Regions from separate parts of the Peribacillus sp. GL_122 genome, predicted to be linked through region 1. Evidence: riboswitches for the same ligand, from Rfam matches in the RefSeq annotation. Region 1 holds a riboswitch; each other region holds the start of a gene.
The links. Region 1 has a riboswitch for thiamine pyrophosphate ahead of thiC (phosphomethylpyrimidine synthase ThiC). Riboswitches for the same ligand answer to the same signal wherever they lie in the genome.
Positions count from the first base shown of each region.

Region 2: another riboswitch for thiamine pyrophosphate. It lies ahead of tenA (thiaminase II); the one in region 1 lies ahead of thiC (phosphomethylpyrimidine synthase ThiC).
Region 3: another riboswitch for thiamine pyrophosphate. It lies ahead of AC3ISB_RS20590 (ABC transporter substrate-binding protein); the one in region 1 lies ahead of thiC (phosphomethylpyrimidine synthase ThiC).
Region 4: another riboswitch for thiamine pyrophosphate. It lies ahead of tenA (thiaminase II); the one in region 1 lies ahead of thiC (phosphomethylpyrimidine synthase ThiC).

Region 1 is NZ_CM174415.1:802,463-810,190, forward strand. Features, by position in the region: gene AC3ISB_RS03895 (ATP-binding protein) at 1-770, opposite strand, end outside; gene AC3ISB_RS03900 (glycerophosphodiester phosphodiesterase) at 1,415-2,341, shown strand; partial or broken gene AC3ISB_RS03905 (zinc-binding dehydrogenase) at 2,376-3,083, shown strand; gene AC3ISB_RS03910 (hypothetical protein) at 3,409-3,861, shown strand; gene AC3ISB_RS03915 (histidine phosphatase family protein) at 4,096-4,629, shown strand; gene AC3ISB_RS03920 (HAD family hydrolase) at 4,800-5,588, shown strand; TPP riboswitch at 5,704-5,818, shown strand; gene thiC (phosphomethylpyrimidine synthase ThiC) at 5,954-7,728, shown strand, end outside.
Region 2 is NZ_CM174415.1:1,409,088-1,416,815, reverse strand. Features, by position in the region: gene AC3ISB_RS06905 (GDSL-type esterase/lipase family protein) at 1-571, opposite strand, end outside; gene AC3ISB_RS06900 (GNAT family N-acetyltransferase) at 790-1,296, shown strand; gene AC3ISB_RS06895 (aspartyl-phosphate phosphatase Spo0E family protein) at 1,365-1,559, opposite strand; gene AC3ISB_RS06890 (Fur-regulated basic protein FbpA) at 1,815-2,003, opposite strand; SAM riboswitch class I at 2,180-2,284, opposite strand; TPP riboswitch at 2,443-2,547, shown strand; gene tenA (thiaminase II) at 2,637-3,326, shown strand; gene thiW (energy coupling factor transporter S component ThiW) at 3,342-3,863, shown strand; gene thiD (bifunctional hydroxymethylpyrimidine kinase/phosphomethylpyrimidine kinase) at 3,832-4,638, shown strand; gene thiM (hydroxyethylthiazole kinase) at 4,635-5,450, shown strand; gene thiE (thiamine phosphate synthase) at 5,431-6,063, shown strand; gene AC3ISB_RS06860 (MFS transporter) at 6,102-7,307, opposite strand; gene AC3ISB_RS06855 (aldehyde dehydrogenase family protein) at 7,581-7,728, shown strand, end outside.
Region 3 is NZ_CM174415.1:4,255,341-4,263,068, forward strand. Features, by position in the region: gene AC3ISB_RS20565 (NAD kinase) at 1-314, shown strand, start outside; gene AC3ISB_RS20570 (TatD family hydrolase) at 350-1,120, opposite strand; gene AC3ISB_RS20575 (ABC transporter ATP-binding protein) at 1,136-1,879, opposite strand; gene AC3ISB_RS20580 (ABC transporter permease) at 1,863-2,645, opposite strand; gene AC3ISB_RS20585 (thiamine-binding protein) at 2,642-2,926, opposite strand; gene AC3ISB_RS20590 (ABC transporter substrate-binding protein) at 2,938-3,942, opposite strand; TPP riboswitch at 4,077-4,185, opposite strand; gene AC3ISB_RS20595 (protein-glutamine gamma-glutamyltransferase) at 4,489-5,316, shown strand; gene rarD (EamA family transporter RarD) at 5,410-6,339, opposite strand; gene AC3ISB_RS20605 (amidohydrolase) at 6,420-7,728, opposite strand, start outside.
Region 4 is NZ_CM174415.1:2,429,533-2,437,260, forward strand. Features, by position in the region: gene AC3ISB_RS11720 (acyl-CoA dehydrogenase family protein) at 1-70, shown strand, start outside; gene menB (1,4-dihydroxy-2-naphthoyl-CoA synthase) at 240-1,040, shown strand; gene AC3ISB_RS11730 (AMP-binding protein) at 1,059-2,696, shown strand; gene AC3ISB_RS11735 (SDR family NAD(P)-dependent oxidoreductase) at 2,745-3,494, shown strand; TPP riboswitch at 3,629-3,757, shown strand; gene tenA (thiaminase II) at 3,891-4,574, shown strand; gene AC3ISB_RS11745 (ECF transporter S component) at 4,589-5,173, shown strand; gene AC3ISB_RS11750 (ABC transporter ATP-binding protein) at 5,186-6,649, shown strand; gene AC3ISB_RS11755 (energy-coupling factor transporter transmembrane component T family protein) at 6,650-7,426, shown strand; gene AC3ISB_RS11760 (thiamine phosphate synthase) at 7,467-7,728, shown strand, end outside.

The sequences.
Region 1 (7,728 bases):
GTTTGAGGTTTTGCCAAAGACAAATAGTCATTGATTATCACTTGTGTATATTCAAGTTCTGTAAGCATGGTCTGTACATAAAATTTTTCCGTTTCATTCAGTTCCTTCTCTTGATCTAATAACTGGGCAAATCCTTTTACGACTGTAATCGGATTACGTATCTCATGTGCAATGGTGGCAGCGAGCTGTCCGACTGAGTTCAGTTGTTTGGCCTGCTGTATTTCCTTATGAAATGCATTAGTGGATTCCACCCTATTATTGGTTCCTATGAATACGAATACCAATATGATTTGTATAGCGATGAAATTAAGCGTGTTGCCGAAACTATCCAAAGCGACATATTCATAAGTATATTGAAGATCCGATTTTGAAATGATCAAGATGGAAGCGGGACCTAATATGAAATTTAAAGTGGCGACAATATAAAACCCGATTTTATCAAAGAGAAAAATGGGAATCAAGGGTGCTAAAGCAAATAAAGACATCATGATTGCGGTATCTGGAAATATCAAGAATTTTCCGTATAAATAAACAGTAATTAAGAAAATGAATAGGGTTTTATAAAAATTGACTTCTGTTTTTAAGTAAAATAACAGAGAAATTATCATCCCCGATATTAAAATGACCTGTAATATCATCTCGTAGGGATTATCTTTCCAACTTATAGGTGATACAGAAATCCCAACTAATAGTAAAAAGGATATCATTGCCATGAATGCTTTCAGTATAAATCGGTGTTTGTTTTGATAATATTGATAATTTTTTAACATAATTCCCCTTAATATTAATATTCTGTTGTTTGCTTAATAGTAATATGATACTAGTTTTTTGTAAATCAGAAAAAGATAGATTTTGCCATCGATAGTCTCTCTATATATAGTACCGGAAGGGGAGGTCAAGGAGTTAGGGAACAATTCTGTCCATGCCCCCTTGGTATGTCAACATTGTAACATCTGATCTAATATCTGAAATTTATCGGCTTTAAGCATGGTTTATTATGGATATAGCAGACTTGACGTATTAATGAAACGGTTAAAGACTTATTAAACAGCGAAGAAAGGAGTTAAGTAACAAGGAGTAAATGGTTAGTTGGTGGTATTTGGGTGACTGTTTTTTTCTACTATTTCAATATGTACATGCCAAGAAACTTTTTATATTTTCTTATTAGATTACCAGTATCCATGTTTAGCACATTTCTCATTTATAATTTTTTTGGATAAAGAGGCTTAATCAATAATTAAGCCATCATTCATATTGGGTTAGGTACAACAAACTAATGAAAGCACTGTGGGTAATTTTTTTGATAGGTTATTTTACTCATTTTGACTAATATATTATTTCTTTACATTATATTATCTGTAGATTCACATTCCCCTTCTAAAATGATGGTAATAATAGGAGGGAGAGAGGGAAAATGAAAACGAATATAAAGAAATTCGGTTTTTGTATGATGAGTGCGGCCTTTATATTGCAAGCTACTTCCATGGGGGCCTCAGCTGCAAATGGAAATCATTCCAATTCATCTATTTATGAGAAGAAAATCGTGAATATTGCACATCGGGGAGCTTCTGGTTATGCACCTGAACATACCATTCCCGCTTATCAATTGGGAGAACAAATGAAAGGTGACTACATAGAAATCGATCTTCAGATGACCAAGGATGGAAGATTGATAGCAATGCATGATGAAAAGGTGGATCGTACGACGAATGGTACAGGTCTGGTGAAGGATTTAACGCTGGCAGAAATCAAGCAACTGGATGCCGGTTCATGGTTTAATGAAAAATATCCGCAATTGGCAAAAGAGGTATATGAAGGGTTAAAGGTTCCCACTCTTGAAGAAGTCTTTAAGAAGTTCGGAAAGCAGGCCAATTACTATATCGAAACAAAGTCCCCTGAAGTATATCCAGGAATGGAAGAAGAACTTCTGCAGGTTCTGGAAGAATATAAAATGGTGGATTCAAAAGGCCGTACCAAGAATGTATTAATACAATCGTTCAGTAAAGAAAGCCTTATGAAGGTTCATGACATGAGTCCAAAGTTACCGCTTGTGCAACTCTATTCTTATAAGAACCCAGCAACCATTTCAGATGAAGAATTGGAATCCGTTAAGGAATATGCAATTGGCGTTGGCCCGAACTTCAATAAGGTTGATGGACAATATGTGAAGATGGTTCGCAGTCATGACCTTCAATTCCATCCATATACAGTAAATGATAGAGCGGATATGAAAAAGGCTCTTGAATGGGGTGCAACGGGGCTGTTCACTAATTATCCTGATGTATTCAGCGAGGTACTAAGAGAGTACAAGCATGATAATCACAATGAAAATGGGAATTAATAAGTAATTATGTGAGTCCCGGTTTTCCGGGGCTTTTTTTGTAATAGAGTCATGTGAACTTGAAGATGAGGCTCTATTGTTCATGTCCGATGTGCTGCCAACCGCATATTGGAGTGTAGAGAACGCTGGAGTCAAGAAAGATGATACGGTAGCGGTACTTGGTTGTGGCCCGATTGGCTTGATGGCTCAGAAGTTCGCTTGGATGAAAGGCGCAAAAAGGGTCATTGCAATCGACAATCTTCCTTATAGGCTCAATAAGGCAAAACAGATGAATAAGGTTGAGGCGTATAACTTCGACGAGTATAACGATATGGGCAGCTACATTTAGGAAATCACTTCAGGCGGGGCCGATGAGGTCATAGATTGTGTGGGTATGGATGGCAAGAAATCAACGATCGAGGCGATTGAGCAAAAGCTGAAACTTCAGGGCGGAACGTTAAGCGCGATCGGGATTCCACTTAACGCCGTACGTAAATTCGGTACGATCCAATTGACTGGCGTATACGGATCCAAATATAACATGTTCCCATTAGGCAATTTATTTGAAAGGAACATTAACCTGAAAATGGGGCAAGCACCAGTCATTCACTACATGCCAAAGCTTTTTGATGAAATCACGGCTGGAAAGTTCGACCCCACGGAAATCATATCCCATAAAGCCCCTCTCGAAAAAGCGAGTGAAGCTTATCAAATCTTTAACGATCACGAAGATGAATGCATTAAAGTGGTGTTAAAGCCATAATCTGAAGCTTATAAAAAGTCCAATGCATGGAGCTGCATTGGACTTTTTGGCTATGTTCACAAATAGTAAATGGCGTATTATGGATAAACGTATAAAAGAGTTGTGAAATATGAATGATAATTATGCCTTTGAACTGAAGAAATCAGGATTACACTGATTTTTTTACTATAATGGGTGGCTTTCGTTTCAGGGGAATCCGGAAATGTGACGACTGACCCTTCAATTGATGAAGGAGCATATGCCAAGTGAACTTGAATAAGGGTTTTTGGTAATGAGATGGAGTATTTATATTATATAATGATAGTGACAAAAGGAGGATGTATAGATGGTATATAATTCGGCAGCAGAACTTTGTGAAGGGTTTGGGTATCCGCCCGTTCACGTTAAATTGACGATAGAGATCGTCGATAAGAGATTGGGACCTGTAACGGCGGAAGCAGAGATTGCCATCAAGCCTGTTAAGTCAAAGGAATATCTAGAAGTATTGGTGGAAGAATTGGAATCGGAGCATATCTTTGCTGATGAAAATGGCAGTATCTATGGCAGCTTCGGCATCGATCAAAGCATCCAGATATATGATGAAGTCCTGACTACAATTCCGTTCGAAGAGTTAATAGGAAAGGAAAATTGGAAAGAGACAATTGAGGAATCAATCATTGTGGATAAGCTAAATGAACAACTGGGGAAATCCCTCAATGATTATCAATTCAGTGATTTGAGCGGGAAATATAAATTCAGGAAAAGATGTACGATAACGGAACTTCAATTCATAGAATAAACCAAAACTGGAGAAGGCGAAATGCTTTCTCTTTTTTCGATGCTATCATAATCAAATGTTTATAGTGACACAATCCGTTAGGTTTTTTAAACATACACAATGACAAGGAGAGATCAGTAAGGCTTTTTATAGTTTCAACATACATTTTTTTATGGTTTTACATAGGGTAATATATTGATAAGGACTTTTACAAGAAAACGAAATGTATATTTTAAAAGATAAAAAGGAGAATATATGAAAATTGGTTTGGTACGGCATTTTAAGGTGGCACATGAATTTCCCACTGGGAGACCTGTGACGGCGGATGATATGAAGCAATGGTTTGAGGACTATGATGCAGCGGATATCATTTACGGAACGACTTTATTTGGTGTGGAGGAATGGCAGGAATGTTATAGCAGTGATATGTCGAGAGCTGTCAAGACAGCGGAACATATCTATCCAGGTACGGTTCATCGGATGGAGGAGCTGCGGGAAATACCTTCCCCTCCTCTTAAAGGAAAGGTTAAGCTGCCGTTCATCCTTTGGGCCATCTGGATTCGCTGCTGCTCGGTAATCAACAAGCAGACAAGGGCGGAAATTAAGATCGCAGAGCGAAGAATCAATAAAGTATTGGATGAGGTCTTAGCAAAGGGGGACAGGGATGTTCTGATCGTGAGTCATGCCGCCCTCATGGTATATATAAGGAAAGAGCTGATACGACGTGGGTTCACTGGTCCAAAATTCAAGATTGCCAGTAATGGAAAGCTTTATGTATTTGAAAGATGATAAAGGGGAAAATATTAGGTTTCCCACCAGAAAGGGTAAGTCATTTTTGCTTATTTTAAGAAAGAGGAAGGCATTTTCCGAATAGTTATTCTTTTTTTATTGGTTGTGGTTTATTATTGTAATAGTGTAATTTTTACGAATTCAATAATAGGGAAAGAGGGGTGGACATTTTGCTGAAGGCAGTTTTTTTTGATTTAGATGATACATTACTATGGGATCAGAAAAGTGTAAAAGAGGCTTTTGTGGCCACATGCGAAGTGGCTAAGGAGAAATATGATCTGAATGTCGACGAGTTTGAAGAAGCGGTGCGAAAGGAAGCACGTGAGCTTTATTCTTCTTACGATACATATGCATTCACTCAAATGATCGGAATCAACCCATTTGAGGGATTATGGGGAAATTTTCAGGATGATCATGATGAATTCCGGAAGATGGCCGGGATTGCACCGGCTTATCGGAAAGAAGCGTGGACGAGAGGTTTGAAGGCATTAGGGATCGATGATCCGGAATTTGGGCTTGAACTGGCAGAACGTTTCCCGGCCGAGAGACGCAAAAAGCCATTTATCTATGAAGAATCCTTCCGTGTTCTGGATGAATTAAAAGGGAAGTACAAATTGCTATTGCTTACGAATGGATCTCCTGAACTGCAAAATACCAAACTTGAAATTACGCCTGAACTGGTTCCTTATTTCGACCAAATCGTGATTTCAGGCGCATTTGGACGAGGTAAACCAGATGCCTCCATTTTTGAGCATGCTTTGGAAATCATGGAGCTTGATAAGGATGAAGTATTGATGGTCGGCGATAATTTAATGACCGATATCCTTGGAGCATCACGGGTAGGTATAAAGTCGGTTTGGATAAATCGCCATGATAAGGAACGGAATGAAGTGATTCCAACCTATGAAATCAAGCATTTAGAGGAGCTTTACCCAATCCTTGAGAGCCTGGGGAAATAATTAACGGTCCTCTCCAAATAACAAATTTTGGAGAGGTGTAATGAAAATATTAGGTCTTTCAAATTATTTACAGAATGAAAAGGGTGAGATATAGTTACCCTGTAATCAATTAAATTATTCAGACTAGGGGTGTCCAATAAAAGTTGGGCTGAGAGAGAAGCGCTTAAGCTTCTTAACCCTCAGGACCTGATCTGGTTCATACCAGCGTGGGGAAGTTAGAATCTACTAAACAATGACATTTCAATTGGTCATTTCTGTAGTCATACTAACGTTAGCCGGGTCTTAAATATGAGATCTGGCTTTTTCGTGCGAAATGGATTGGATTTTGTCCTTTTTAAATGAACTTAAAAAGGAGAAATGAAATCATGATGAGTAATTCTGTAAATGACATGAACGTTTCAATTATGTCCAGTTTTGCCGGGAGTAAAAAAGTGTATGTTGAGGGATCTAGACCTGATATTAAAGTACCTATGCGTGAAATTAAGTTAAGTCCGACTACAGGGGCATTCGGCGAAGAGGAAAATCCGCCTTTACGAGTTTATGACACAAGCGGTTTTTATACGGATTCAGATTATCCCATTGATATTCGTAAAGGTCTTGCCCCGATTAGACGAAGCTGGGTTCTGGAACGGGAAGATGTTGAAGAGTATGATGGCCGTGAAATAAAGCCCGAAGATAACGGGTATAAAAAAGTTGAGTCACAATCCAACGCCGAAGTTTTTCCGGGATTGAAAAGAAAACCATTGCGTGCAGTGAAAGGCCAAAACGTAACCCAGCTCCATTATGCCCGTAAAGGTATCATTACTCCAGAAATGGAGTTCATTTCGATCAGGGAAAATGTAGCCCCTCAGTTTGTAAGAGAAGAGGTAGCTAGCGGACGGGCTATCATTCCGGCAAATATTAACCATCCTGAAAGTGAGCCAATGATCATCGGACGTAATTTTCATGTGAAAATAAATGCGAATATTGGAAATTCCGCTGTTAGTTCATCGATCGAAGCTGAAGTGGAGAAAATGACTTGGGCTACACGATGGGGTGCAGACAATATAATGGATCTTTCCACTGGAAAGAACATTCACACGACTCGGGAATGGATTATCAGAAATTCACCTGTGCCAGTTGGGACGGTTCCGATATATCAAGCATTGGAAAAAGTGAATGGAGTCGCGGAGGATTTAAATTGGGAAGTTTTCCGGGATACATTAATCGAGCAGGCTGAGCAAGGTGTCGATTACTTCACCATACACGCTGGTGTGCTTTTGCGATACATCCCAATGACAGCAAAGCGAGTTACGGGAATCGTTTCCCGAGGGGGCTCCATCATGGCACAATGGTGCTTGGCCCACCACCAAGAAAGTTTTCTCTATACTCACTTTGAAGAGATTTGTGAAATCATGAAGGCGTATGATGTCTCTTTCTCATTAGGTGACGGCCTCCGTCCGGGATCCATTGCAGATGCAAACGATGAGGCACAATTTGCTGAATTGGAAACACTTGGGGAACTGACGAAGATTGCTTGGAAGCACGATGTTCAAGTCATGGTGGAGGGACCTGGTCACGTACCGATGCATTTAATTAAAGAAAATATGGATAAGCAGCTGGAAGTCTGTCAAGAAGCACCATTCTATACCCTGGGACCATTGACAACGGATATAGCTCCTGGATACGATCATATCACTTCTGCGATTGGTGCTGCCATGATCGGATGGTTTGGAACTGCCATGCTTTGTTATGTGACACCGAAAGAGCATTTGGGACTTCCGAATAAAGAGGATGTTCGGGTAGGGGTCATAACTTATAAAATTGCGGCCCACGCAGCTGACCTTGCTAAAGGTCATCCGCATGCAAGAAAACGGGATGATGCCCTTTCGAAGGCTAGATTCGAATTTCGTTGGAGAGATCAATTCAATCTTTCCCTCGATCCTGAAAGGGCGGTCGAATATCATGATGAAACTCTACCGGCTGAAGGTGCCAAAACAGCTCATTTCTGTTCAATGTGCGGCCCGAAATTCTGCAGTATGAGAATCTCTCAGGACATCCGTGATCTGGCGAAGGAAAAGGGTCTGGGTTTTGAGTCGGTAATCGATGAAGGGCTTAAAGAAAAAGCGAGTGAATTCAGGAAAACCGACGGGGAAATCTA
Region 2 (7,728 bases), 610 kb from region 1:
ACATCCTTTTATCTTTATCCGCTATTCCCTTTATTGACAGGTTATAATCGCGAATGTGCTTTTCAAGTTTTTGATTGTCTTTAATTGGGTTATATAATCCTACTACCAGAATATCCGCTTTATCGTTTGCCTCTATCAATGTTGATGTAATCTTTTTCAGATGGCTGATATACTCCCGTTTACCCTCATTGATTTTTCGGTCACTTATTTTCTTCAAGTCCCCGCCGTTGCTATTGATCAAGTCATTCGTTCCAATATAAACGATGAAAGTATCGGCTTCATCAAGTTTCGTTTTAATGCGGTAATCATCAAGCTGTTTCATCACCCCATCCGTTTCCTGGCCTTTTATACCGTAATTCCAAAAACTCACTTTTTGTTCGGATTGCGGATTATTCAATTCATCCTCAAGGCCTTCTATATATCCTTCTCCGTCCTTATCCCCTTTTCCATAGGTTAATGAATCTCCAAAAGCCATCACCCTTTGCACATCTTCCGACTCCGAGGCCTGAAATTCATATGCAGCAAAACATATAACTAGTACTATAATCAATAAACCTGCCAATTTTTTCATTTGGTTCTCCTCTTGTCTCTTTACTAGAAGTATTTAATCTTTTACATACCCAAAAAATCTGCAGTCTTAACATAAAAAAAATTGTCAGATAAAGATTTAAGAGTGTATGATAATATAAAACTTTCAATGGATTGAGTGTCATTCACCGTCCCTTAAACAAAAAACGGGATTACCCTTCATTCTGGAGATTGAATAAATGATAGTTAGGAGTTTAAATCATGGAAGAGCACATAGAGTTTAGAGAGGCAGAACTATCTGATCTACCCAGAATTGTTGAAATATATAATTCGACAATTGCTTCAAGAATGGTCACGGCAGATACGGAACCTGTATCCGTCCAATCGAGGGTTAAATGGTTTGAGGAACATCATTCAGAAAGTAGACCGCTATTTATCATTACTATAGAAGGGAAAACTGCTGGATGGATGAGCTTCCAATCCTTCTATGGCCGACCGGCATATAATTCCACTGCCGAAATCAGCATTTATATTGATGATTATTTCCGGGGAAAAGGAATCGGACAAATTTCGATTCAAAAGGCCATTGAATTGAGTCCAAAATTAGGTGTTAAGACTCTATTGGGTTTCATATTCGCCCACAATACACCAAGCCTTAAGCTTTTTTCCAAATTCGGGTTTGAAGAATGGGCACATTTACCTCAAGTTGCCGAGCTGGATGGCATTGAGCGGGATTTGGTCATTCTTGGTAAACGTGTCGATATTTAATATTATTCTTTAGAGCTATTGCCTTGAGCAGTAGCTTTTTCATATTAATCGAGGTCGAATTGGCTAATTTAAAAATACCTATATGCTTTCTGGAGGGGAAAATGTTCAGAATCTCTTTTACTTGTTAACGCATTTAATAGCATATCCAATTCTTGACTGGCTTGAACAGTTAGCAGACTTGTTAAGCCGTAAATTGCTGCCAAGTTGATCATTTCTTTTCTCTTCTCTTCTACTTTTTCTATCGTTACCTTACGGCAAGGCATTATATAGCCACCTCCCATTTATTCAATATTTTTACACTTTCATCATAATGAAACTACTAGTAAAAATCAACTATTTTTCAGAAATTAAATGTGTTATTTTAAAGGATAAATGTGACAAAATGACTATTTCATTCTAAAATTATGTATATTTTGTGTCATTTTCTATCAAACGCAAAAAAAGCATCCACTAGTGTAGACTGCGAATGCTTACATCATATCCCTTATCCAAAAACCCAAAATATAGTCCATCGTTTACTATGTCATCCATTCAGAAGGTGACTCAGTATTTGGTCTATTTATAACAATCTTATATTCATCTTCAAGTACTTTTAATGGGGCATCATAAAGGTGCCTTTCATCAGAGGTTTTGTATACTCCATTGGCCAATAACTCTTCAATAAGCTTTGCCTTCCTCTGTTCAATCCTCTTAAATAATTCTGCCATGTAAATGGCTCCTTTCCTAGTCTTCCTAGAGCCTGCTTCTAGTTAGCTAAACTTTATCAACTTGTTTGATTTTCACCAAATTATATATACCTTTTCCATTATGTCACTAAACGTTATTTCCCAAAAATAAAAGCCCCTTCTAATTCAAGAAGAGGCTGACAGTGTCCGTACGGCTCTTCTTATCTTCCAAGCATATGCTTGTTGGATTTAGCACAGTTCCCAAAACGGGTCCGCTGCCGAGGTTTCGTTGGGCCAAGTCCCTCCACCTCTCTGGATAAGAAATCGATATATAAATGATGTAGACATGATTTTATCCTAATAACCATCAAAAGTCAATTACCTGGTTCTCCCTTTTTTCCTGGACATAAAATGGTCCCTCTTTCAAATGCGGGTTGCATTTTCTTGTCTTTCTGATATGATGTCAGTAATTACATACAATTCACACCACTAGGGGAGTCTTTTTTAAGACTGAGATGGAATTAGTTCCGGACCCTTTGAACCTGAACCGGCTCATACCGGCGGAGGGAAGTGGATGATATCGTCCATTTACAGACTATATCCATCTACCCCGTTCCGTATTCAGGAACGGGTTTTTTCATTAACAAGGAGATCCATTCTAAAGGAGGATGAACAATGGAGAATGTTAAATTAGAACCATTCAGTGATAGACTACATGCACGGTCAAAAGAAATTTGGAAAAGGAACCATTCACATCCCTTTGTCCAGGCAATTGGAAATGGTACGCTTCCTGAAAACAAATTTGCCTATTACCTGAAGCAGGACTATATCTATCTTATGGATTATTCCAAGCTCTTTGCTTTAGGTGTCATCAAAGCTCATAACATCGAAACCATGGCAAAGTTTGCGAGTATTTTAAATGAAACCCTTCAAGTGGAAATGGATATTCATCGGCATTATGCTTCCGAATTCGGGATCAGTTCCAAGGAATTGGAAGATACAGAGCCTACTCCAACCACTCTAGCCTATACAGGATACATGCTAAATGCAGCTCAGCATGGGACTTTGGCAGACTTGATCGCCTGTCTCCTGCCCTGCGCTTGGGATTATTATGAAATCGGTTTGCTATTAAAAGAACAAAATGGAGCAGCATTGGAAAACAATCGCTACGCAGATTGGATAAGGTCCTATTCATCTCCTGAATTCGGTGAAGCACACAAATGGCTGATCGCTTTGTTGGAAGAATTGACGGAAGGCATGCCAGAAACGGAACTTCTTAGATTAGAAAAGCACTTTTTGGTTACTTCCCGATATGAATATTTATTCTGGGATATGGTTCAAAATGAGCAGGATTGGCCGCTGTAGGTCGTTGACATGATGATGAATCCTATCAAGAAACTGACGTTGACTGCCATGATCACGGCTATAACGACGCTGACCAGTTCATTTATTTTCATACCTGCAGGATTTGCAAAGGTCTTTCCTATTCAGCATCTGGCAAATGTCATGACTGCCGTTCTATTGGGGCCAGCTTATGCTGTGACACAAGCTTTTTTAGTTTCCATCATTAGAAACATGTCTGGTACCGGTTCAATTTTTGCCTTTCCCGGGAGCATGATCGGTGCACTTTTGGCTGCCATCCTTTATCGAAAAACACAAAGCTTAAAATTCGCCTGTTTAGGGGAAGTGATCGGGACCGGTATTCTCGGTTCCCTAGCCTGTTATCCACTTGCCCTCCTCCTATTGGGAGAAAAAGCTGCTCTTTTTGGTTTTTTACCGGCTTTTATGCTCAGTTCATTCGCTGGTGCGATTTTAGCTTTCATATTACTTAAAATACTTCTAAAAAATAATTATATGAAGGGGTTTTTTTATGAAAACAGCATTAACCATCGCAGGCTCTGATTCAGGGGGCGGCGCTGGAATACAAGCGGATTTAAAAACATTTTCTGCACATGGTGTCTTTGGAATGTCTGCCATCACAGCCGTAACCGCACAAAATACAATGGAAGTCCGTTCAGTACAGCCAATTGAAACAGCAATCATATCAGATCAAATTGCAGCTATCTTTGAAGATATTCATGTCGATGCAGTAAAAATAGGCATGCTTGGATCAAAAGAAATCGTGGAAACTGTCGCTGCGTCCCTTAAAACCTTCTTGCCTGCCATCGTTATCCTTGACCCTGTCATGATTTCCAAAAGCGGCCATCATTTGCTCGACGAAAAGGCTGTCTCTGCCTTAAAAATGGATTTGCTTCCGCTTGCAACACTTTTAACCCCAAATGTACCGGAAGCGGAAGTACTTACTGGCTTGTCGATTCGAACGGAACAAGATTTCTACAAGGCATGCATTTCAATACAAGAAATGGGTCCCAAAGCCGTTTTACTTAAAGGAGGCCATGCAGCAGGAAATCCAAATGACCTTTTTTATGATGGGACTGACTTCCAATGGATCAAGGGAGAGCGCATTCATACGAAAAACACTCATGGCACGGGCTGTACTCTATCATCTGCCATTACATCAAACCTGGCAAATGGGCTGCCATTGCAACAGTCGATCGAACAGGCCAAGACCTATATTTCTGAAGCGATACGCAATAGCTTTTCAATCGGCAAAGGTCATGGACCTGTCCACCATTTTCATTCATTTTCAAAAAAAGAACGGAGTGAATTAATATGAAGGTTTCTGCAGCCGATTTATTCGTGAAGGTAAAAGAAAGAAAACCACTCATTCACCAAATCACCAACTTTGTTACGGTCAACGACTGTGCAAATGCCACCCTTGCCATCGGTGGTTCACCAGTAATGACTTCGAGCCCAAGAGAAGTGGCGGATATGGTCAAATTAGCAGATGCATTGGTCTTGAATTTCGGTACGATCGATGATAAAGCCTTTGAAGCAATGGTGATTGCCGGTAAGACGGCAAATGCCCAGGATATCCCGGTCATTTTGGACCCGGTGGGAGTTGGTGCCACCCCCTATCGTACAGAGCAGGTCAAAGAGCTCCTTAGTAAGGTTACTTTCCAAATCATTCGCGGGAATGCGAGTGAGATTCTTTCATTGATGGGTGGGGATAACGTTACACGCGGGGTGGATTCGGGGGAACTAGCGATTAGCAATGCAGAGCTGGCTGCACAAGCAGCAAATAAATTGAATAGTATCGTCGTGGTCAGCGGAGCTAAGGATGCGGTCAGCGACGGAAAACATACGTCCATCATCGACAATGGGAACCTCCTTTTAACTAATGTTACAGGTACCGGCTGCATGTCCACCGCTCTTATCGGTACTTTTTCCGGAGTCACCGACGATTTCTATTCTGCGGCAATTGCCGGTATCTCTACCATGAGCATTTCAGGGGAACTAGCTGCTGCAAACCTTCAAAAAGATGAAGGAACAGGAACGTTTCGCGTGCGATTAATCGATGCAATATCAAGAATGGATAAGGAAATCTGGATGCATGAGGTGAAAATAAATGAAGAAGTCCCAAATTGATTTAAGCCTGTATTTAGTTACGGAAGAATCCCTAGCATTAGAAGAATTGGCCAGAATCATTGCAGAATCGGTTTCAGGAGGAGTCTCGATCGTACAACTTAGAGAGAAAAACAATTCCTCCCTTTCCTTTTATAAAAAAGCTTCTGCATTAAAACAATTATTGAACGAGCTGTCCATTCCCCTTATCATCAACGACCGGGTGGATATAGCCCTTGCGGTTGCAGCGGACGGAATTCATATTGGGCAAGATGACCTTCCACTGCCTGTCGTCAAACAAATGGTTCCTGAAGATATGATTGTAGGTGTATCTGTCTCCACTCTTGAAGAAGCTCTCGAAGCCGAACGAAATGGAGCAGACTATATCGGAGTCGGTTCCGTTTTCCCTACAAAGACCAAACAAGATGCAACCCTAATGGCCATTGGGGATCTGGAGGAAATTTGCCGCAGCGTATCCATTCCCGCCGTAGCCATCGGGGGTATCACTGCAGATAACATTTCCACTCTTTCTGATAGCGGGCTATCCGGTACCGCAGTCGTATCGGCCATCATGAATGCAGATAGTCCGAAGAGAGCCTCCGAATCCCTTTTAAAAATCATAAAAGACTTTGATTAATGAAAAGAGGGGACTGATTACAGTCCCCTTCCTTTTGTTTATGTCAAAACGGTATTCTTTGTTTCCTTCCCAAAAGCTACGGCAATGGCACCCACTAGAATAGCGATTGTAAAAATGGTGAAAATCGATGAAATCGGTGTGTCTGCGGCAACTAAATACCCTACAAGCAACGGTCCCAGGACACCGCCAATCCTTCCGATCCCTGCAGCTAACCCAGCACCTGTACCACGAACTGCTGTTGGATACTGCTCAGGTGTATATGCATAAAGCGCACCCCATGCCCCCAGGTTGAAGAAAGATAGGAACATCCCGGAAACTATCAGCAGTGCCAGCCCCTCTGACGATCCAAAGAAAAAGGCACTAACGGCGGTTCCAATTAAGTATGTGATCAAAACGAATTTACGTCCCAGCTTCTCTATCAGCCATGCAGCTGAAAAATAGCCCGGAAGCTGTGCAAGCGTCATGATCAAAACATATTCAAAGCTTTGAATCATGCTGAAGCCTTTTAAGACCATCACACTTGGCAGCCATAAAAACATCCCATAATAAGAAAAGACCACGCAAAACCATAGAATCCATAATACAAGGGTCTGACGGGAGTATTCCTTTTTCCAGACACTTTTCATATTGCTTAATATAGACGGTCTCTGCTTTTTTTCTAGTTCCGTATACTTCGGTGAATCCGGCAGTTTCAAGCGCAGATACAGCGCATATAAAGCTGGAACTGCGCTCAATAACAATGCAACACGCCAACCATAAGCCGGAATGATGAAGTAGGATATGAGTGCTGCCAAAATCCAGCCAACCGCCCAAAAACTTTCAAGAAGGACGACAACCCTTCCCCTTTTACTTGCTTCAACACTTTCAGAGACCAATGTCGAGGCAACCGGAAGTTCTCCTCCAAGTCCCATTCCAATCAAAAATCGCAATATCAAGAACAAGCTGAGTGTACTGACTGCTGCAGACAGGCCACTTGCGATTGAAAACAATAATAATGTAATGATAAAGACATTCTTCCGTCCGACCCTGTCGGCCATCGCACCAAAGAATACGGCTCCAACAGCCATTCCGATAGAATTTATGCTCCCAATCCAGCCAACCTGCTCACTGGTTAAGTTCCATTCCTGTTTCAAAGCAACAATAATGAAAGAAAGCATACCGACATCAAGTGCATCGAACATCCATCCAAGACCCGCAACACCTAGTAACTTACGTTGCGATATCATTTTCGCATCATTTCCCATATATTCCTCCTGAAGAACTTTAGACCTTCTTGTTATTTTATCCTTATTCATTTTAACTATTAACTTTCATTTTTGCTATAGTATTTACACATGTCATGACAAAATAATACTTCTTTACTTAATTATGATGATGAAATCTTGAATATTCTGTCGAATGATATAGATTGAATATTCCCTTTTTTTCATTTATCATAAAAATTGGCATAAATCATAGCGTTAACAATAAGTCATCATGTTCTGCCCAAGATAATCATTTTATTCAGGAGGGTAATTATGACAAATCTAACGTTAGAAGTAAGTGGAAAGCTGCAAAAATTTTTAACAGGACCAAAAAAGCTCTATATTAATGGTCAGTTTGTAGAAAGTGCTTCAAAAAAAACCTTCTCCACACCTAATCCTGCTACAGGACAAAAACTTGCAG
Region 3 (7,728 bases), 2.3 Mb from region 1:
CCGCCTATAATAAATCGGTCAATGGGGCCGTTGTCGATCCTCTCCTCCCTTGCTTTCAAGTGAGTGAACTTGCTTCCGTCAATAATAATACCTATCGGACCCTAGGTTCCTCATTTATTTTAAGCGGTGATAAGACGTTGACCGTCCACCTTGAAGAAAACGGACCAAGCTATCCGATCATCGGAATGGACAATGAAGCACTAAGCATCAATCATGTCGAAAAGGTAAAGGTCCGGTTAAGCGGTAAAGTCATCAAGACCGTTAAGCTAAAAGACAATTCCTTTTGGGAAAAGGTTAAAAGAACCTTTCTTTGAACTAAAAAAGGTACCGGGTATGGTAACCGGTACCTTTATATATGATAAAAATCTTTCGTATTTTGATAAAGGATTTCATAGACATCCTCAATCGGCAATCCTTTAATCGAAGCAATCTGACGCACACTCTCATGCATCATGCCGGGATGGGTCCATTTCCCATTGAAAACCCCTTCAAACGGCCATGGTCCATCCGTTTCAATCATCATCAGCTTAAGTGGGTATGCAAAAACTAATTCCTGTATTTCCCTCTCATAACAAACATCAGGTGTAATCGAAATACGGTAGCCCTTTTCGGCCATTCTTTCGACTGTCCGGATATCGCCTTTAAACCAATGAAAGTGTGCCTTTGTGATTTGATGCTTATCCAAAAGGTCGCAAACGATGGGTGCATCGTCATGTACGGCATGAAGGATAACCGGCTTTTCAACCTCTTTAGCTAAGGTCAGGAACCTCTCCAGTATCACTATATACGCTGAGTTATCAATATCGGGATTTTCCTGCCTTAAGTAATAGGGCAGCCCAACCTCACCTATGGCAACCATATCTTGACGATGTTCCCGCATCCAGTTCAAAAGTTCGTTCACTTCTTCATCGCTTGGGAGGGGCTGCTCTGGATGAAAACCAAAGGCAGGCTTTATTCGTGAATCCTTCAGTGAGAGCTGATAATTGTTAATCGAAGAGGCCAAATTCATGGAAACAGACAGCAAGGATTCCATATGAACCTTTTCCATGTCAGTCAGAATCTGCTTCCGCTTAACAACATCATACCGGTCCAAATGGATATGACTGTCGATGATCCTCAAGTTTAATCGCCTCCCTTAAGTAGAAAAAGTTGGTTTCAGTGCTGCATATAAGTCTCTCTTCAAATGAAAAAACTCATCACTAAGAAGCTGTTCTTCACTTCTTGGCCTTGGAAATGGAATTTCCACTTCTTTGATGACAGCAGCCGGTTTTGCTGATAACACATAAATCCTATCTGAAAGGAAAACCGCTTCATCTATGCTATGCGTAACAAAAAGCACCGACCTCCGATTTTCTTCCCAAACCGACAACAGCCATTTTTGCATTTGCAATCTTGTCAGTTCATCCAAGGCAGAAAAGGGTTCGTCCAAGCACATCAAGTCCTGTGGACTTAAGATACTCCGGATGAATGCGGCCCTTTGCTTCATGCCACCAGATAATTCATGCGGATATGCTTTCTCGTACTCTTCTAATCCAGCTTTCATCAAAAGGGCTTTTGCCTTTTCTTTATCTCTGACCCCAGCAAGTTCACTTCCAAGCAAAACATTTTCCAATACCGTCCTCCAAGGTAAAAGGGAAGGCTGCTGAGGCATATAGCTGATATGGCCCTTTAAGCCATTTATCTTTTTACCATCCAGTGAAATGATGCCATGATCCGGCTTCAAAATGCCGCCGATCAAGTGGAACAATGTACTTTTACCGCTGCCTGATGGCCCAAGGATCGTGACAAATTCTCCTTCATCCACATGGAAATTCATCTTCTCCAATATATTCTGTTTATCATCGAAAGAATAGGAGACGTCTTTAATTTCCAGCTTCATCCTTTTCGCCCTCCTTTCTCTTCCAAGAAACTAAGTATTTCTCCAGGATGGTGATGATTCCAAAAAAGATCAGGCTCATTCCCATGATGATGAAAATGGCAACAAACACCCGATCTGTCCTGAACGCAGAGGAAGCGAGAGTCATATAAACACCAATCCCCGATTTTGCTCCAAGCCATTCCGAAATAACTGCACCCATTACACTATAGGTGGCTGAAATTTTCAGGCCGGAGAAAATGAACGGAATCGAGTGAGGAAGTTCCAGCTTCCAAAATAACTGGTTTTTTCCCGCTCCCATCATCTTGAAATAATGCTTAAGTTCGTATGGTGTCTGGCGAAAACCGTCCAATGATGCAACTGCCACCGGAAAAAAACATACAAGCGAAATCACTATTAACTTAGGCAGCATGCCAAAGCCAAACCAGATCACCAAGAGCGGCGCCAAAACAATGATGGGTATATTTTGTGATAGTATGAGCAGAGGATAAACCGCGTCCTTCACACCGGGAAATAGGTGTAAAATTGCCGCGATCAATAAGCCGATGCAGCTTCCAATAAAAAAACCCGACAACGCAAGCTCGGTTGTGGATATAAGGTGTCCGTAAAGATTGCGGGACGACTCAATTCCTTCAATGAAAATGGCCGATGGAGCGGGAAGCAGCCATTCTTCGACTTTCAATAAGACTGTCACTGACTCCCATACTATCAGCAACAATAATAAAAGAAAGAAGGGAGCCCCCTTCTTCCAAATTCCCCTTCCGATCATGCGCGATATTTCTCCGTTAACGTATCCATCGTAATCCCGCTTGGCTGATATAATATTTTCACTTGGGAAATGACATTCGGCGATCCTATTTCAATCATTCTTACATTCATTTTTTCTATCACGGCAAAAAGTTCGGAAAGCTCACCCTCCATTGTCGTTTCTAGCGGGTGAACCTCATACTTGACACCTGATTCTTCAATGATCTTGATTGCTTCATCGACCATAGGGATGACATTTTCCCCTTTAGGAATAATCTGAATACTAATTAATGAGTTGGCCATTGTATTTCCTCCTATTTTGGTAAAAATTCATTGGTAAATGCCTTTTCAGGATCGAAATCACCTTCAAGAAGCTTATTTTCAGTCATCCATTCACTGTAATTCTTCCAAATTTCAAGCTTTTGTTCACCCCATCGCGGAGCATCATCCTGATACTTGTCTGCAAGCCACTCCTGGCTTTTCTTCACTAGTTTTGCATCAAGATCCGGTGCAGACTTAATTAACATGTCCGCTGCATCGTCAGGATTCTTAATCGCAAACTGGTACCCTTTCGAAGCTGCTTGAACGAATGCTTTAACAGTCTCCGGATCTTCTTTTATCATCTTTTCATTCGTAGTTAATACAGGCGTATAGTAATCAAGCTTATCAGAGTATTCGGTTAAGTAAACCATATTAAGCTTTTCATTTCGCAATTCAGCCTCAATGCCTGTCCATCCATAATAAATCCAGGCAAAATCTATATCCCTTTTAACCGAAGTGAAAAAATCCGTGTCTCCTGTATTGACTATATCCACTTTATTTACATCCGCATTTTCTTTTTTCATGAGTGAATCAATGATGGCCTTTTCAACCGGAGACCCCCAGCCGCCATACGTTTTCCCTTCAAAATCCTTGGGAGTTTTAATGTTCTTTGCCTCAGGGGAAGCGAATCCCGAGGTATTATGCTGAATGACGGCAGCTACCGAAACAATCGGCACGCCCTGCACGCGGGCCTGCGTTATGCCCTCCTGGTAACTCACGCCAAATTCAGATTTCCCTGAAGCGACAAGCTTATCAGCTCCGGCTTCACCTGGCATGATAATTTCCACATCAAGACCTTGTTCTTTAAAATAACCTTTTTCCTTGGCTACATACAATCCTGTATGGTTTGTATTCGGTGTCCAATCGAGCACGACCGATACTTTTTTTAATTTTTCATTTCCTTCATTTTTAGATGCTTCTTCTTTTTCATTAGTTCCGCCTGCACCGCATCCAGCCAAAAGGAACAACGAAGTTAACAGTGGCAAGAATTTATTCAAGTCATTATCCTCCTACACATCATATAAGTTCCATATGCCGGAACCATAATGGGGCTCCAGGGTTTATTCAAATACTGGATAAAAAAGCAAAAAACGCCCGAAGATGAATTCGGACGTTAACATACAAAACAGAAAATCAGTAATAATATGTTCCCTCCGCTGGCATCATCCAGATCAGGTTCAAAGAGTCAGCATCTAAAGGATGCAATCTCAGCCAGCATACTGGCCCCCCTACATTTCTCGCACATATGAACTTTTCTCTCTCATTATATCAATTCATGGGGAAAAAGGAATACTAATTTGCTTCTTCTCGCTAATTGGAAAGGTATTCCTTGCACTCTAGGATATCTAGCAAAACATCTTTTGGAATGAAAGCAATAAAATTCTGCCTCTTTTCATTCCAATCATTCTCGGCTGCAACGCTGACTGACACGTTCCAAATAGTCAATTCAAAGCTTGCATTCATATAATGAGCATTACATGTAGACATTTTTGTTTACCGGTTTTATAAACCGTTAATTTCATAAGTAAAAGGTGGATATGATCATGATAAAGATTAATCACAAATGGTTAGATGTCAGTCAAATCCAACCAGGAATAGCATCTGCTAAATCGCTTGAAATTGTCCATTTGCTGGCGGAAGATTCTAACGTCTTTGAATATCGGAACTTTGGAGAGTTTAATTTCGAGATACAACTGAGGAACCGAGTCATTGCGGCAGCTATTGCGTTGGATAAAAGTAATGTAGAATTTTCCACACTTGAGGAATCGGAAAGCAATAAACAATATTGGCGCCTTTCAAAGGATGGCACCTTTACCCTTCAGCCAGGGATTCTCCCTCATGCTGCACTCGTTGACATTTTCATAAATGGAAGGCTTTATGCTTTCGAATGCGGGACAGCAATAGTCGTCACTTTTTTAAAGGCCATTTTGGATTTAATCGGCCCGAGGAATTTCGACAACCTTTTTTCAAACCTAGTTTTATATGACTGGCACCCTCCACAAAATATGGCTCTCATCATTCATAAAGGAAGGGATTATTCACCAGGTGATTGTGTTTACTTCAAAAACCCTGAACACGACGAGTCAACTCCTGAATGGCAAGGTGAAAATGCCATATTATTAGGAAATAACCTCTTTTATGGCCACGGGATCGGGATTACCAGTGCACAGGGAATCATCACTGAATTAAATAGCAATAGAAAGCCATTCGCCACCATATCAGCATTCCTGACAGATCATATCATTTTCCTGGATAGTTCCTTCTATAGTCAATTCCAACTAAATATCCCCCGTGCAAAGCCTGATCACAGTCCTGTCAGCCTTTCCAATTGTATTGTTTCTGAAATAGGTTCGAATATTTACCTTTCATGACCCTGGCATTTCACTTATGCCGTAAAACTGCTTCATTAAAACTGGCATATCAAAAAATGCTTGGGGAGAAATCTCCCAAGCATTTTTTGTTATTCACGCACCAATATTCCTTTTGCCTTTGAACCTGCGGGCACTTGCCTGACCCCATTTCGTTATGGATAATGTATAAACAGCCAAGGCTGACCATATGAACAAAAAGGCTAAAAGATGTGCTTTAGTAAAACTTTCATGATAGACGAATACCCCGATCAATAAAGATAAGGTCGGAGCGATATACTGAAAAATGCCAAGCATCGATAACGGGATCTTCTCCGCCCCTTTCGCAAAATATAAAAGAGGCAATGCCGTGACAATCCCGCCGCCCACCAACAGCAGGCTTGTGCTTCCCTCTGTAAAGAATTGCATTTCTGACCTGTTCATCAAGTATATCAGGTAACCCAGAGCAAGAGGCGTTACCATCATCGTTTCGAGCGTCAGCCCGATCGCCGATTCGGCCTTGATCATTTTTTTTGCCAGACCGTATAATCCGAACGTCATGGCCAAAACAAGAGAGATCCACGGGATCGTGCCAAAATGAATGCCAAGGATCAAGACTCCGATTCCTGCAAGCAGGAATGAAATGATTTGGGCCCTGCTCAATTTTTCTTTTAAAACTATCACTCCCAATAGTACACTGACTAGCGGATTGATATAATATCCAAGGCTCGTGTCGAGGATCCGTCCTGAGTTAACGGCCCAGATGAACACTCCCCAATTAGCTGTAACAAGCAGTGACGCCATTAGTAATGCCGCAAAGAGTTTGGGATTTCCCAATATGTTTTTGACATAAACAAGAAACGCTTGCCATTTTTTCATGAACATCAATAAAACCAGCATGAACACGAAAGACCATAATACCCTCTGAGCTAAAATTTCTGTTGCACCGACTCCCTGAAGGAACTTCCAGTAAATCGGCACGACTCCCCACATCATGTAAGAAAGGGCTGCATAGATCGCCCCTTCTTTTTGTTCATCCACTTTCATAACAAGCCTTCTTTCCATTTACATTCCTTTATCTAATTCCATCTAACAATTTTGTATTCGCATTTCTTTTTTTGCAACTGTTATTTTTTATCATACATGATTTTGTCATCGATGACCGTCATGACCGCCTCAGCTTTTAGGAGATCTTCCGGCGCAACAGCAAAAACATCCAGATTAAACACGGTAAAATCGGCATCGTACCCTTCAATGATCACACCGCGACGTTTTTCCTGGCCGATTGCTGCAGCACTCCCTTTTGTATACAGTGCGAAAGCCTCGTATACGGAAAGCCTTTCGCCCAAGCCATATACGGTCCGGTCCTCACTGTTGATTTTCATCCTTGTGACAGCTGCATGAATGCCCAAAATTGGATTTAATGGTTCAATGGGTGCATCCGACCCTCCCGCACAAATGATGCCCAACTTCAAATAGGTTTTCCAAGCATAGGAGGATTCCAATAGATCGGCTGGAACCTTTTCTTCCACCCACGGGAAATCGGACGGGACGAAACCCGGTTGGATATCAAAGATTACCGGCAGCTTTGCCGCCCGCTCCAACAGCTCCGGCCGGACAATCTGCGCATGGATGAGCCGGTCCCTCTGCCCCTTTTTCGGGGGGAGGGCTTCTATTGCATTCAAGACGTATTCAAAAGCGAGATCGCCAATCGCATGGACAGCAATCGGCATTCCGGCATCCCTTGCTTTTTTCACCCATTCCTGAAGCTCGTTTTCAGTGAATATCGCGACTCCATTCGTATCCTCTTGATCTACATAAGGCTCGCTCAACAGGGCTGTGCGTCCGCCCAAGGAGCCGTCGGTAAATATCTTCATGCTGTCGAATTTGATATATCGCGTACCTTTCTGATAGCCGCCGCCTGCTGCCAGCATTTCTTCAAACGCTTCGTGATGGACGAGCAAATTGGCGCGGAAGGCCATTTCCCGGTCCTCGATTACCGATTTAAACGCCTGATATGTCGGCATGAAGCCATTGTAATAATGGAGGTCCTCTGTATGTCCGCCAGTCAAACCTAGCTTATATGCGTCTTCTATGGCCTCTGTGAGCGCGTTTTCGATATACTCTTGATCAATGCCGGGAAGACTGTCTAAAATAAGGCTCTGCGCCTGACTTTCTTTAAATAAACCATTCAAACGTCCGTCAGGATAACGGCAGATCACCCCGCCTGAAGGTTCTTTTATATCTTCTTTAATATCCGCTTCCAAAAGGGCGCGGGAATTGACCACCAAGGCATGACGGCAGATCCTTTTCAATACGATGGGATGTTCTGTCGATATCGCGTCAAGCTCATCCCGTAATATCAATTCAGGACTTGGCCATTCATTTTCATTCCACCCTTCGGCAACAATCCACTTTCCAGCCGGGGTTTTTGAG
Region 4 (7,728 bases), 1.6 Mb from region 1:
TGGCACTGCACAAGCCAATATGATGGTCATTGCAAAGGACATTATAGGAAAGGAGTTCCGTTCTCATTAATCCAATGGATTAGTATTTTTACATTCAGTTGAAACGGAAAATATTACCAAGAAATAAAAATTATTTACAGTCGTATTAGGTACCGATTAAGTTCGTAATTAACAGTGAATTGATGTGATACAAGGCAAAACATTCTTAATAGACTAAGATAATGAAGGGAATGAAAACGATGGAATTAACAGATGTAATCTATGAAAAAAAAGGTGGAATTGCAAAGATAACAATGAACAGAACTAAAGTTTACAATGCTTTTCGTGCCAGAACCATTCAGGAATTAATTTGGGCTTTCCGGGACGCTTGGGATGATAATCGTGTTGGTATAGTGATTCTGACTGGAGCAGGTGAGAAGGCATTTTGTGTAGGTGGAGATCAAAAAGAAAAGGGAGAGGAAGGGGGATATAATCATTCGGGTGGTTTAGGAGGTGGAATGGGACTGGAAATCGAAACGCTGCACCAAACGATCCGCAACATTCCTAAGCCGGTCATTGCAGCGGTTAATGGGTTTGCCATCGGAGGCGGGCATGTCCTTCATGTCATTTGTGACCTAACAATTGCATCTGACACGGCAAAATTTGGCCAGAGTGGGCCAAAGGTCGGTAGTTATGATGCAGGTTTTGGTTCAGCTTATTTAGCACGAATTGTCGGAGAAAAGAAAGCAAGGGAAATCTGGTATTTATGTGAACAATATTCTGCACAAGAAGCAAAAGAAATGGGACTTGTAAACAAAATCGTTGCCTCGGAACAACTGCACGAGGCAGCAGAAGAATGGGCAAGAAAGATCCTTGATAAGAGTCCTACTGCGCTAAAAATGCTCAAATATTCCTTTAATGCAGATAGTGCTAACATTCAAGGGATTTCTCAACTATCGATGGGCAGTTTAGCGATGTTTTACAATACAAAAGAATCGGAAGAAGGAAAAAACGCCTTCCTAGAAAAGAGGCCTGTAGATTTTAAAAAATTCAGAGGTTGATGAGGGGGATGAAAACTGGTGAAATTGGAGACGATTTTGACTCAGGAATATGTGGGGGAATTTCAAGGCGTTTGGCCAAACCGAACCATCTTGGATTACTTGAATGATGCTATAGTAAAGCATCCAGATAAGATGGCGATTATCGATAAAAAAAGTAGTTTTACTTATAAGCAGCTTGGTAAGTTGGTCGATCGGATCGCTTTGGGTCTCTTGCATATAGGATTGGGTAAGGAGGATGTTGTCTCTTTTCAACTGCCTAACTGGAATGAATTTATAATCTTGCACTATGCTATTACAAGAATCGGTGCCATTAGCAATCCATTGATACCTATTTATCGAGATAGGGAAATTGGCTATATGGTTGGGATGGCAGAATCTAAAATGATTGTTGTACCAGAGTATTTCCGTGGGTTTTATTACCCTGACATGATTGAAAGACTAAGTCATCAATGGCCATCAATGAAACATATATATGTGATTGGTGACAGTGCGCCGAATGGGATGAAACTGTTCTCCTCCTTATTTGAGGAACCTTGGGAAGACAGGATGGATTCATCCATTTTGGATGAAATCACACATGACCCCAATGAAGTGACTGAAATTATCTTTACCTCGGGAACCACAGGGAGTCCAAAAGGAGTTATGCATACACATAATACTCTTTGTATATCAACGAATTATTGGATTGACCGCCTACATTTAACATCCGATGATGTTCTTTTCATGGCGTCAACGTTCGCCCATCAAACAGGTTTTGGTTATGGAGTTAGGCTCCCTACTCATATTGGAGGTACGGGAGTCTATCAAGACATTTGGAATCCGAGAGAGTTTATTGAATGGGTTGAGAGGGAAAAGATAACGTTTACGGCCGGAGCTACTCCTTTTCTGCAAGATACGGTTCAAATGGAGGGGATAGAAAGGTATGACCTTAATTCGCTACGAGTCTTCGTAGCTTTAGGTGCCCCGATTCCCAGGCATTTAGTAAAGGAAGCCATGGAAAAAGTACCTTTCAAGATATTGTCAGGATGGGGGCAAACAGAAGATGGCTTGGTAACCTTGACGAGACTTGAAGATCCAGAAGAAAAACTGACGAATACCGATGGAATTCCGTTTCCGGGAATGGAACTAAAGGTCGTCGATTTTGAAGGGGAGGTCTGTGCCCCGAATATAGAAGGCTCTTTATTAGTAAAGGGTCCGGCTCTTTTTGTCGGCTATTTTAAACGGATCGATGATACTTTAGCTGAGTATAGTGACGGATGGTTCATTACCGGTGATCGAGCATTCATGGATGAAGACGGATATATTCGAATTTCTGGAAGAAACAAAGACATAATCATACGTGGCGGTGAAAATATTCCAGTCGCTTATGTAGAAAATGTATTATATGAACACCCGGATATTTCTAGTGCTCAGGTTATTGCGGTTCCAGATTCCCGTCTTCAGGAAAAAGCATGTGCATGTATCAGCATGAAAACGGGCAAGAGCCCGATCACGATGGATTCCATGCAGGAATTTCTCTCGGAAAAGGGTTTGGCCAAACAATATTGGCCTGAATTTCTTGAAATAATGGATGACTTTCCTCGTACGGCAAGCGGGAAAATCCAGAAATTCCGGCTCCGGGAAATGATAAATGAAAAGATAATCGACAATATATAAGCAGCTTAATAAATCCATATTGACTAAATGGTGAAAGTGGAGGGAAATATGATGAATAAAAGAATGGCATTTATTACCGGTGCTGGAAGCGGAATTGGCAGAGAGATTGCAAAAAAATTGGCTTCTCGCAATTTTAACATCATAGTGGCTGATATAAATCATAAAAATGCTGAGGAAACGGTTACTTTAATCGAAAAGTCGGGTTTTGAAGCTAGAGCGGTCCATTGTGATGTAACGAAATTAGAAAGTGTTAAAAAAGCCGTTGAAGAATCAGTGAACCATTATCATAGAATAGATATATTGGTTAATAATGCAGGCTGGGATAAGGTGGAACCTTTTTTAAAAAGTGATCCTAGCACTTGGAAAAGGATTATCGATATTAATTTACTTGGGCAGATCCATACTTGCAAGGAAATTTTACCTCTCATGATTGAAAATGGTTACGGAAAGGTAGTGAATATTGCATCCGATGCAGCTAGAGTAGGATCAAGTGGAGAGGCAGTTTATTCGGCTGCTAAGGGAGGGGTGATTGCCTTCACAAAAACGATAGCAAGAGAAATGGCACGTCACAAACTCAACATCAATTGTATTGCGCCAGGTCCTGCTGATACGCCCCTATTTCAAGAAATAGGCTCATATAATGAAGGTATAGCAGGCGCCTTGGAAAAAGCGATTCCATTTCGTCGGCTAGCTCAACCAGAGGACATTGCCAGTGCCGTTGCCTATTTCGTTTCGGAAGATGCCGGGTATATTACGGGGCAAACTCTTTCCGTAAATGGTGGATTAACAATGGTTTAATCAATCAAGTTAGGTGGTTATGCAAGATTGAAAGGCTAGTAAACCAAAAGCATTAGGTTGAAAACTTTTCTAATACGTTTGACAATTGGATTTATCGTGTTAATATAAAGGCAAATGAAAATTAAATATACAATTTGTACCACTAGGGGTGCTTTATAGGTAAAAGTTGATTTTACCGCAGAAGCTGAGATTAAAGTATGACTTTAAGACCCTTAGAACCTGATCTGGTTTATACCAGCGTAGGGAAGTGGGGTCTGGAACAATACGTTTCTGTATTTTTCAAGCACAACCACTTTCTTTACGTTTAAGAAAGTGGTTTTTTGTTTGCAAAAAAAGGGGTGATAAAGGTTTTTTTCTGTAAGATTCATTGAAAAATACAATTTGGAGGTAATGGACATGAAGTTTTCAGAGGAAATTCGTCGGGAAGTTGATCATATTTGGGAAGCTAGTTTTAATCACCCGTTTGTTGCAGGAATAGGAGATGGCACATTACCATTGGAGTGTTTTCGTTTTTATGTCATGCAAGATGCCTATTATTTATCTCATTTTGCCAGGGTTCAAGCTTTAGGGGCAGTCAAAGCTACAGATTTACATACAACAAGCAGGCTTGCCGGCCATGCACAAGGAACATATGAAGCGGAGTTGAAACTTCATGAGAATTTTTCTGAGAGATTAGGCATCACAAAAGAAGAAAGGGAAAATTTCAAACCTGCCCCGACTGCTTATGCTTATACTTCCCATATGTATCGTGCAGCTTATTCGGGACATTTAGGGGATGTTATTGCAGCTATCTTGCCGTGTTACTGGCTGTATTATGAAATAGGTGAAAAGCTGCAAGGGTGCGTACCCGAAGAGCCGATTTATCAAGAATGGATAGCGGCTTACGGAGGAGAGTGGTTCCGCACTTTGGTGGAAGAACAAATTGCAAGGCTTGATGAGATTGCTGAAAAAGTAACAGACGAAGATAAGGAGAGAATGAAAGAGCATTTTATCCTTAGCAGCCAATATGAATACTCATTTTGGGAAATGGCTTATCGTTTAGAGACATGGCCTGTGCATCAGGAAACACTAGAAGTATAAAGGAGAATGAAATAATGAAAAAAGGATTGAAATTAACTGATATATTAGTCACGATTGTGATTGCGGTAGCATTTGGAATCGTTTATATCCTTTGGGGTTCGATTTACTATTCCGTTAAACCATTAGGATTACATCTGGATCAACTTATTTATGGAATGTGGTTTATAGCTGGTCCCGTCGCCTTTTTAATTTTACGGAAACCGGGTGTGGCACTTTTGGCGGAGATTGCTGCAGCTTCCGGGGAATTCTTTCTAGGTTCTCCATGGGGGCTGACCGTACTGTTATATGGGGTGGTCCAAGGTTTGTTCGCGGAGCTGGTGTTCATGGCGTTCAAATATAAAAAATTCAATATGTCGGTGACTGTTTTAGCTGCGGTAGCTTCCTGCCTTGCATCAGTAATAATGGATTTTGCATACGGGGAAATAGGTGCGCTTTCTACTTGGAATCTTTTGTTGTTCATGATAGCGAGGTTTGTGGGTTCCGTATTCTTTGCAGGTGTGACTGCCTATTATCTAGTCAAGGTTCTGGAAGCAACAGGAGTAACCAATCTTGTTCGTCCGGTTACAAGTAAAGATTATGCAGAACTGGATCAAAAGTAGAGGTTGAGGGCCATGGAACCAATCGTTTCAGTTGAGAAGTTAAGAATGAAATTTCCCGGTGATGAATCTTTGATATTCAAGGATCTATCCTTATCGTTTGATAAAGGAGAAAAAGTGTTATTGTTGGGACCATCAGGATGTGGTAAATCCACACTTCTGCAAGTGTTAAGCGGTTTGATTCCGAATTCCATCGAAGTACCGATGAAAGCGGATAAATTGAAATGCCCTTCTTCATGGGGATATGTTTTTCAAGACCCTGATAGTCAGTTTTGCATGCCATTTGCCGATGAGGAAATTGCCTTCGTACTTGAGAATCTTTCCATCCCTAGAGAAGAAATGAGAGAGAAGATCCAAAATCATTTCCGTAAAGTAGGATTGAACCTAGGCCATACAAGTATAGAAACATTATCAGGCGGGATGAAACAGCGTCTGGCAATCGCTTCAGTATTGGCCCTTGAACCAGAAGTAATATTTTTAGATGAACCGACCGCCATGCTTGATCCGGAAGGAACAAAAGAAATCTGGGACTTATTGAAGGAAGTCGGACGAGACAAAACGGTTATTATCGTCGAGCATAAAATTGACCATGTTTTAGAATTCATCGAACGAATCGTGCTTTTAAACGATGAAGGTCAAATCATGGCTGATGGTCCAAGAGACACCATTCTTTCACAATATAAAAATGAAATGAAAGAACATGGAATTTGGTTCCCTGGTGTTTGGGATGAATATGTAAATGAGTATTCACCAATTCGTGAACACCAATTTACAGATGGTTCACTCCTTATGCATGTGCAAGGATTTAGCGGTTTTCGGAATAAAGAGGAAAAAATCAAGGTTGAAGAGCTGAAGGTTCATTCAGGGGAATGGATTGTAATCAGGGGAGAAAATGGCGCGGGGAAGAGTACTCTTTTGCATGCACTGATGCAGTTCATAAAAACGAATGGTAAGTATGAATTAATGGGGACCCCCATTAAAAGGGTGAAAAACCCAACGGATCATATGACGTTTGTCTTTCAAAATCCCGAGTTTCAGTTCGTTGCAAATACTGTATATGAAGAGATTGCCTATTCATTGCGAATTGACAAAAGGCCGCAACAAGAAATAGATGAGAGAGTCCGCTCATTGCTTAAAGTGTTCCGCCTTGAGGCGCATCGGGATAAACATCCGTTTCAATTATCAATGGGTCAAAAGCGTCGCTTAAGCGTAGCTGCTTCAATCGTAATAGACAAAAAAATCATTCTACTTGATGAGCCAACCTTTGGCCAAGATTCGAAAAATACCTTTGCATTACTGGAATGGTTTGAGGAATATCGAAGGCGCGGAATAACAGTGATCATGGTAACTCATGATGATCATATTTCAAAGAACTTTGCAACAAGGATCTGGACGGTTAAGGACGGAAACGTAATAAGTGATGAAAACATTGCGCAATCAGGATTATTGGAGACCAAAGTTAAAAGGAGTGTCATGTAGATGAATGTTTCAAATGCAGAAACATGGCTCCATAGAATTAATCCAAGCCTTAAACTTGGTGTACTGATTGTGTTATGCATCGTGGCGTTATTCATTCATGACCTGAATTATATGATGAATATCACCATTGGCGTATTACTTTTATTTTTGTTTTTTACCGGGCATTCGATAAAACGAATCTTACTTTTGTCGATTCCCTTTTGTTTCATTTTTATATCCACCTCTTCCGCAATGATATTATTCGGGCAAGGTGAGACGCTTTGGTTTGAGTGGGGCCTGATATCGATTACGGAAGAAAGTTTCATGAGGGGTTTACTGGTGGGCTTTCGAGCTTTGTTCTTTGCGGCTCTTGGTTTAACTTTTTCATTAACGACGAGGCCAGTGAACTTGTTTTATTCGTTAATGCAGCAAGTTAAGCTTAAACCGAAATATGCCTATAGTTTCATGGCGGCATTAAGGCTGATTCCCATCATGATGGAGGAGTTCCAAACGATACGAAACGCGATGAAGGTACGCGGTTTCGAAAGGGGAAAAGGGATAAGATCGGTATATTTTAAAATGAAAGCCTATTCCATCCCGTTGTTATCCGGAAGCATCAGACGTGCTCACCGAATCGCGGTTGCGATGGAGGCAAAGCGATTTACAGACACTCGGGATCGAACATACTTTTATGAATTTGGATTTTCAAAAAAGGATCATGGTTTCATTTTGTATTTTATCATCCTGCTGTTGGCCGGCTTTTATCTATCGATTCAATTCCCGTTAGTATCTATTTGATTTTATGAGATTGTAACTTTACTAGTTAGGGGTTCTTAGTATGAATGCACATGAATTGCATATTATTTCTACTGGGAAACAGCCAATTGAAAAGTTTGTTGAGATCGCTTCAAACATTCAGGAACATGTTGATTTCTTTTATCTAAGGGAAAAGCAGATGAGTGCGTCGGAACTCTATCGAGCAGTGACCCTGTTACATGATAATAAGATTCCACTATCTAAGATCGTCATAAATGACCGGGTGGATGTAGCCTGGGTACACAAAGTATTTGGTGTGCAATTGGCTTTTCATAGTTTAGATG